One region of the Bacillus paramycoides genome, then DNA from elsewhere that is predicted to be linked to it. Evidence: riboswitches for the same ligand, from Rfam matches in the RefSeq annotation. Region 1 holds a riboswitch; the other holds the start of a gene.
The links. A riboswitch is a leader RNA that binds a small molecule or an ion and turns the genes downstream of it on or off. The one in region 1 is predicted to bind lysine.
Positions count from the first base shown of each region.

Region 2: another riboswitch for lysine. It lies ahead of lysA (diaminopimelate decarboxylase); the one in region 1 lies ahead of AAG068_RS04415 (amino acid permease).

Region 1 is NZ_CP152427.1:849,327-853,524, reverse strand. It holds gene gapN (NADP-dependent glyceraldehyde-3-phosphate dehydrogenase) at 1-394, shown strand, start outside; gene AAG068_RS04420 (DUF3626 domain-containing protein) at 621-1,712, opposite strand; lysine riboswitch at 1,978-2,165, shown strand; gene AAG068_RS04415 (amino acid permease) at 2,313-3,737, shown strand; gene AAG068_RS04410 (ABC transporter permease) at 3,798-4,198, shown strand, end outside.
Region 2 is NZ_CP152427.1:1,373,209-1,377,406, forward strand. It holds gene AAG068_RS07150 (LTA synthase family protein) at 1-738, opposite strand, end outside; gene AAG068_RS07155 (DUF3888 domain-containing protein) at 987-1,382, shown strand; lysine riboswitch at 1,472-1,653, shown strand; gene lysA (diaminopimelate decarboxylase) at 1,834-3,150, shown strand; SAM riboswitch class I at 3,268-3,376, shown strand; gene AAG068_RS07165 (YezD family protein) at 3,449-3,592, shown strand; gene AAG068_RS07170 (phosphoadenylyl-sulfate reductase) at 3,680-4,198, shown strand, end outside.

The sequences.
Region 1 (4,198 bases):
TGCTACGATCGTTATCGGTAACAAACGTGAGCGTAACTTAATTTACCCAACATTAATCGACCACGTAACAGAAGAAATGAAAGTTGCTTGGGAAGAGCCATTCGGTCCAATCCTTCCAATCATCCGCGTTTCTTCAGATGAGCAAGCAATTGAAATTGCTAACAAATCAGAGTTCGGCTTACAAGCAAGTGTCTTCACAAAAGACATTAACAAAGCATTTGCAATTGCTAACAAAATCGAAACTGGTTCTGTTCAAATTAACGGACGCACAGAGCGCGGCCCTGACCACTTCCCATTCATCGGTGTAAAAGGTTCAGGTATGGGCGCACAAGGTATTCGTAAGAGCCTTGAGTCTATGACACGTGAAAAAGTAACCGTATTAAACTTAGTTTAATCTTATATGTAGAAGCTGATCTAGTTTTAGATCAGCTTCTTTTTATCCCACTTTAATGGGCAGTAAGACCCCCACCTCAAAATTCAGCGAAAGCAAAGAATTTAAGTGGGGGTCGGGCTGCCCATTAAAGTCCGATTGGTGAGGGCTGATAATCAGTGGGGATGAAGAATCCCCCCACTGATTAAAGTTTCACTTTATATACATGCTTCCCAAGACAATAGCGTGTTTATTTCAAATTCTGGTTTGGTTTTCCAAATCGAACTAAAACATGCCATAATAATTTTAATTCCTGAAGCACTTCTTCATACGTTCCGCGATCACTCCAGGATAGTGGATTCCTTTTCAAATCCACTACAGCAGAGCCAATTATATGTGCATCGATACAATTATTTCGTGCAATGCGTCTTGCCAGAGATGGCATTTTTGAACCTCTAAAATCTATCGGAACTTCATCCACCGGAAGTACAAAACCCATGTGCCAATACAAATCAATAGAATACTTCAGACAAATTTCTTCTAAAGTTCTACCTACATTCGTACCCTTAAATGAAGGATCTACAACAAGTGCTTCCACATCTTCTTTAAGAGAAATATCTCCATGAATCTGTGCTTCAATATAATGATTAAGATTACGAGCTGACTCTTTGTTTACGAAATCTATAAACGGCCTTTCCAAGTTAGCCAGTAAATGATGAATGAGTCTTGTTGGAGTCAAATTCCCTTCACCAATTGCAAAATCTCTTACGAATGTCTCTTCCAAAAGAGCAGCTAAAATCATATCAAACTCTTCATAAGTACCCTTTTCTTTTGGATCTTGATGTGAATCTAAATACGTATATGTAGAGCGATAAGAAACTTTTGGAGATAAGAGAAAATAACATGATCCAAAACGCGGGGCAGGCCCATCTGGATGTAACATTACATTTAGTGCTCCATATTTAGGCCGTTCATTATTCGTTACCCCTTCCAATTGATATGCACCTCCAAATATTCTCTTTTCCCAAAGGTCACGCTCACCACCCGGATAAGCAGATACACTCCCATTAGATAGCAATGTTTCAAACTGACTTTTATATATGCCTTGCTCAAACAGTGCTTCAGCAATATTTTTCATATTCGAATCTAATCTGTCTGGATGAAAGTGTAAAGCAATCCTCGCGTTTGATTTTAAATGAACGACAGCTTCTTCAAACATTTCATCTGTAATATTAGACATGTTCAGTATATGGTTAATTGTTGCTTTAGCCTCACGTTTTTCGTTCTCTGCATATTTTGAAATGTACTCTAAAGCAAATAATTGAGATCTTGATAATTCCATAATCAAACCTCTCCTTTCATTCTTGTGAAACAAAGCCTGTTTAAAAAATTGATGCTTCGGATTAAAATTTTCAGACAAAATCATTTGTGCTTCACTCTGTCGCTATTTCTTCTGCACAACGAATAAACGCTACAGCCCTTCCTAACTCCTTTTTAATCACAAACTCTTCTCTATAATCTGATTATTACTATATCCATTGACGTATAAAAATTCATTTGTTACTCTTAAAGACGTTAATTTAATATTTAAATCCTCATTCGTATCTCGGTGAGGTAGAGGTTGCAATCATTAAGAGTATCATTTCAGGAGATGTAGTGGCATTGATGAAGGAATGAGAAAGGAATGATTGCCGAAGTAAGCCCGTGTCCACCATGCACGCTTGCTGGGTCTGCATTTAATAAGTGCAGAACTGTCACAAACGAAACGTTTCGTTTGTGGAGAGCTATCGAGAGGTATGTCGTGGGTTTCTTATAAGATAGAAAGCATGTAGCGGCAAATTACGTGCTTTTTTTGTTTTGTTTGGAACTTCTCTTCCTGACTCAGGAAGACATACATATCTCCTCGCTTGATTTGGTTATACTAACTTTGGAGGTATTTTCTATGCAACAAAAAAAATGGGGCTTTTGGGTACTCACAGCTTTCGTTGTCGGTAACATGGTTGGCGCTGGTATTTTCATGGTGCCAAGTACGTTGGCACAAACAGCAAGCCCTCTCGGTGTCACTTTAGCTTGGTTAACAACAGGGTTTGGTGTTTTAATGCTAGCTCTTGTTTTCGGTAATTTAGCAATTCGTCGTCCTGATTTAACGACAGGACCACAAAGTCATGCATATGCTTTATTCTCATCACCAAAAAAGAAAAAAATGGCTGGTTTCAGTATGGTATGGGGATATTGGGTTGCAAACTGGGCAAGTAACGTTGCCATCATTACATCATTTGCGGGATATTTATCACTCTTCTTCCCAATTATGAAAGATACACGACTACTATTTTCAATCGGTTCTTTTAACGTAGAAGTCGGAAAACTAATTACATTTACGATTTGTTCCATCTTACTTTGGGGAACTCATATTATATTAACGAACGGTGTAAGCGGAGCTGGAAAGCTAAACTTCTTAGCAACAACAACGAAAGTAACTGGATTCCTTTTATTCATCGTCGTTACGTTATTTGCATTCGAAGCTTCTAAGTTTGGACAATGGTACACACCGATGATCGATAAATCAGGTGTATCACACGGCCTACTTTCACAAGTGAACTTAGCTGCTCTTACAACGCTTTGGGCATTTATCGGAATTGAATCAGCGGTTCTTCTATCAAACCGTGCTGTTTCTCCAAAAACGGTAAAACGTGCAACAGTTGCAGGCTTACTTATTACCGTTGCGATTTACTTAGGAATTACAATTTTAACAATGGGTGTACTTCATGTTGATATATTACAAGCTTCTGAACGTCCATTAGCAGATGCACTAAATGCTGCAATGGGGCATGGCGGCGGGAAACTGATGGCATTACTTGCTCTTACTTCCCTATTCGGTTCCATCTTAGGCTGGATTTTATTAAGCTCAGAAGTACCATATCAAGCAGCAAAAGAAGGTTTCTTCCCTTCCTTCTTCACGAAAACAAATAAAAAAGGAAGTCCAATTTATTCATTACGATTAACAAACATTATGTCGCAAGTGTTCTTATTCTCAACATTATCAGGAACAATTGCGGAAGCTTATACATTTGTTATTACCGTATCAACATTGGCCTACCTCATTCCATATCTCGTTTCACCAATCTTCCAGTTAAAACTAGTCGCTACTGGTGAAACGTATAAAAATGAAATGCGGGCAAGAATTACAGATGGTATAGTCGCAGTGATCGCACTTTGCTACGCACTATGGGTTATTAAAACGGGCGCAGCCGATATAAAAACATTCCTTCTCGGAATTGGTTTATTCGTAATCGGCTTTGCCTTCTATCCATTAATGAATCGTGATCAGAAAAAAAATAACGAAAAGAAAGACGGGCAAGTTGCATAACGCAATTTGCTCGTTTTTTCTTTTGTAAAACATATATAATAGAACAAAGAGGTGAAAAACATGTCAATCGAATCGCTATGGAGCAGTCGCTTCCAACAACATATGCAAAATATCATTACATACTTTGCACGTATGATTAACGGTTTACTATATAGCTTTATCTTTATTTCATGCGTTGGCGCATACTACTATGCTCAGTTTTTAAAAGCATCTCCTTCCAAAGGAATATCTTTACTACTTATCACGATTGTACTTACATTCATTATAACGAGATGCCCGATCCGTACATTCATTCAAAAACCTGATGCTGTCTATTTACTCGCATTAGAAGAGAAACTAACATCTTATTTTAAAAAATCTCTTCTATATAATTACATCATGCAGCTTTTCCCATTATTGTTCATGTTCCTTATTCTCGTTCCACTTGCCATGCAATCATTACAAGTAACAGTACCTTTCTT
Region 2 (4,198 bases), 520 kb from region 1:
AACATTTTTACCTTTTGCAGCTCCAAATAAATTTTTATCAACTTGCTTATCTTTTGAATCTGTATAGTTTTTAATTTCAGAGAACCCGTCCCCACTTGCAAATACACGTTCAGCTGAAGATTTAGATTGAAGTGTAATATCAAATAGATGATATGTGTATAAACCTAAATTTTTCACGACAGTTTGACGGTCAAACGAGCGTGAGAACATTTGTGGTTTATAAATAACGGAAACAACAATTTGTAGTGCTAATAGAGCTGTTACACCGCTAAAGAAAGTTCTCTTCTCAGAGCGAGAAAGTGGCGTCTTGTCGCAAAATGCTGGGAATTTACGCGAAAGAAACATTAAGATTATCGCATCTGCGAATAACAGTAATGTTTTATACGTAAAGAGTTCTTTTATACTCGTCCCTAAATCAGCCATATTATTTGTTTGAAATAATACTGGGAACGTAACGAAATCGTTATAAAACCCATAAAACATTGCATTTCCAAATAAAATGAACGATAGTATAAAACTAATTCCAACTATAATGCGGTTTCGGTGTTTAGATGCAAATAAAGCAAAACCGAAAAATAAAAGTAACGCAGCTAGTGGATTAATAAAAAGCATAAATTCTTCAAAGAAATTATCAATTTTAATATCAAATGCTAGCTTGTACACAATATATGTTTTTATCCATAATAAAACGACTGCAACGAGTGCAAATCGCAGTTTTGGAAACAGACGTTGTAGCATAATATACTCCTCTCCTAAAAAGCATGACAGTTCTTGTGAGTCGATTTGATTAGCGCCTCATTTTATATATACGAACAGTCCTTTGTTATTATGTTTATTATACTATGAGTATCATTATACGAAAATAAAAGAGAGTTGTGGGCTTTTTTATAATAATTGAGTAGAAAAAGGGCAGTAGGAGACAATAAAACGGAGTTTCTATGTATGATTATTGTCGTGCGCAGAAAGAATCGTGTAAGGAGGTTATAATGCGAAAGTTATTGTATTTTATAGTATGTAGTAGTGTTATACTTTTTGCTTCACCGAGTGTGTCGGTAGCCCAATATGATGCACCTCTTATGGAAGATGCCCTTTATTCTGTCTTATTTCCGAAAATAAATAAAGCGATTGAAAAACAATATGGGAGCTTGAAGCCTTATCAATGCCCGAAAATTATTAGTTTGAAAAAAGTGTATAGCGGTACATATTTATTTCAAGCAGTTATTGAAGTAACGAAGTATGAACGTGTTGCCGGGAAAATTGCTCCACCATTTGAGAAGGTAACGATTACATTTAATAACGAAGAAGGCGAATGGGAAGTGACAAAGGTTTTAGTAAAGCGCTTACCAAACGATACAAAACTAAACTGTAAAAAAACAATATAAAAAATTATTTGACAAATAAAATGGTCCTTTGGTATTGTTAATAGCAACAATTAGATGTTTGAAAATTAAATAGACTTACCTCATCTACTCTCAAAGGTAGAGGCCGCGATAGGAAAGAGTAAGCTATGGGAGATTTAATGGAATCTGTGATCATAGGTTGAAAGGGACTATTGCCGAAATATAAGAATAACCATCTTATTCATATATTGGGACTGCATTGAATAAATGTAGTACTGTCATAAGATTTATTTTATGGAGAGCTATTTGGAGATGTTGATGCGGTTTCTTATTTTGAGGAGATAACAACTCGTTTATTTTTTCAATATATATTTTTCCTAATAAGAAACGCGTGTGAACATTGTTCCGCGCGTTTTTTGTCTATCTAAAAGCGTGCTGCAATGAATAGAAGATTGGGGTTATGAGTTTTAGAGGAAATAAGGGAGGAATTCAAATGTATTTACACGGCACAAGCCGAATCAATGGGCAAGGACACTTAGAAATTGGAGGGTGCGATACGACGCAGCTAGCAAAACAATATGGAACACCACTTTATGTATACGATGAAGAGTCAATTCGAGGAAAGTGTCGCGCGTTTCATCGTGCTTTTAAAGAAAGTGGTTTCTCTTATCAAGTAGCATATGCAAGCAAGGCGTTCTTGTGCATGGAGATGTGCCGAGTAGCTCGTGAAGAGAATATGTCATTAGATGTTGTTTCTGGAGGGGAATTATATACTGCACTACAAGCAGGATTTCCGGCATCGCGCATTCATTTTCACGGCAATAACAAAACAGATGAAGAAATTGTGATGGCTCTTCAGGCGAATATTGGTTGTTTTGTCGTAGATAACTTCTTAGAATTAGAAATTTTGCATGATTTAGCAGTGCAACATGGGAAATTTGTGAACATATTAATTCGTGTAACGCCCGGGGTAGAGGCGCACACACATGAATATATTACAACAGGTCAAGATGATTCAAAATTTGGATTTGGCGTGTCAAATGGTCAAGCGATGCAAGCAATTGAGCTTGCTTTACAAAAATCAAATTATAACGTGTTAGGAATTCATTCACATATCGGATCACAAATATTTGAAACGGCCGGCTTTGTGCGAGCGATTGAAGTTCTTCGTCAATTTTTAGAAGAAGTGAGAGAGCGAACAAACTATGTAGTAAAAGTGCTAAATGTGGGCGGAGGATTCGGAATACGCTATACAGAGTCAGATACGCCATTAACTCTTGAGACGTATGTGCGAGCTGTAACAAGTGCAGTGAGAGAGCAATTTACAGTATGTAACTATCCCTTGCCAGAAATATGGGTTGAACCAGGCCGTAGTATTGTAGGTGATGCCGGAACGACACTTTATACAGTTGGATCTGTGAAAGACATTCCTGGTATTCGGAAATATGTATCAGTGGATGGTGGGATGACTGATAATTTAAGACCTGCTTTATATAACGCTCGTTATGAAGCGATGTTAGCGAATCGAGGGAACGATGAGAATGAGGAAGTTGTTTCGATTGCAGGGAAATGCTGTGAGAGTGGAGATATGTTAATTTGGGATATTAATCTACCGAAAGTTGCCTCTGCGGATTTACTAGCAATTTCTTGTACAGGGGCATACGGGTACTCGATGGCGAATAATTATAATCGGATTCGTAGACCAGCTGTCGTCTTCGCGAAAGGTGGTACATCACAAATTGTTGTAGAGCGCGAAACATATGAAAATATTATTGGGAACGATCGCATACGTATTAAAGAACTTGTTTAAATGAGGAAAAAGGAGTTGTTCGGAGGGGCAATTCCTTTTTTATAAAATAAAATAATTAAAATATATCGGAAAACTAGGATTGAAAAAAATCAGAATTGTGATAAAATACAAATACAAAGCTTATCAAGAGAAGCGGAGGGAACTGGCCCGACGAAGCTCGGCAACCTGCTTATAGAAAGCAAGGTGCTAAATCCAGCAAAATGGAATCCATTTTGAAAGATAAGGTAAAATATATTACCGAACAGTCTTTTCGAAATGGGAAAGATTTTTTTTATGAATAAAAAGGGGGGCTGTTCGCGTGAGCGTACGGGAACATTTTGAGGAAGTATCTGAGAAAATTGAAGCGATGCTTGCTGATATGAAATATGGTTCAATTACAATTGTTGTGCAAGATGGAAAAGTCATTCAATTAGAGAAAAGTGAAAAGGTACGTTTAAAGTAAAAAGCGCTGACTAGAAAAACTAGAGGCGGTTTTAACCTATTTTGATTAGGTTAAAACCGTCTTTTTGCTTTTACAGGGGGAAAGAACATGTTGACTTATGAAACGTGGGAAGAAAATAATGTTTCATTTTCAGAAGAAGATGAAACGAAAGGCGCGCTATCTGTTTTAAGTTGGGCTTATAAAGAATATGAAGGTGAAATTGTATACGCATGTAGCTTCGGAGTGGAAGGTATGGTATTGCTGCATCTTATAAACCAAGTAAATCCATCTGCTAAAGTTGTATTTTTAGATACAAATGTTCATTTTCAAGAAACGTATGAATTAATTCAAAAAGTGCGGAGGCGATTTCCTTCATTAAATATTATAGAAAAACAACCGGAACTTACGCTTGATGAACAAGCGAAGTTGCATGGTGAGAAATTATGGGAAAGTAATCCGAATCTTTGTTGTAAGATTAGAAAAATTTTACCGTTAGAAAAATCATTAGCAGCGGAAAAAGCGTGGATATCGGGTTTAAGGAGGGAACAATCAGAAACGCGTAAGCATACAAAGTTTATAAATCAAGATCATCGCTTTCAATCTATTAAAGTTTGTCCACTCATTCAT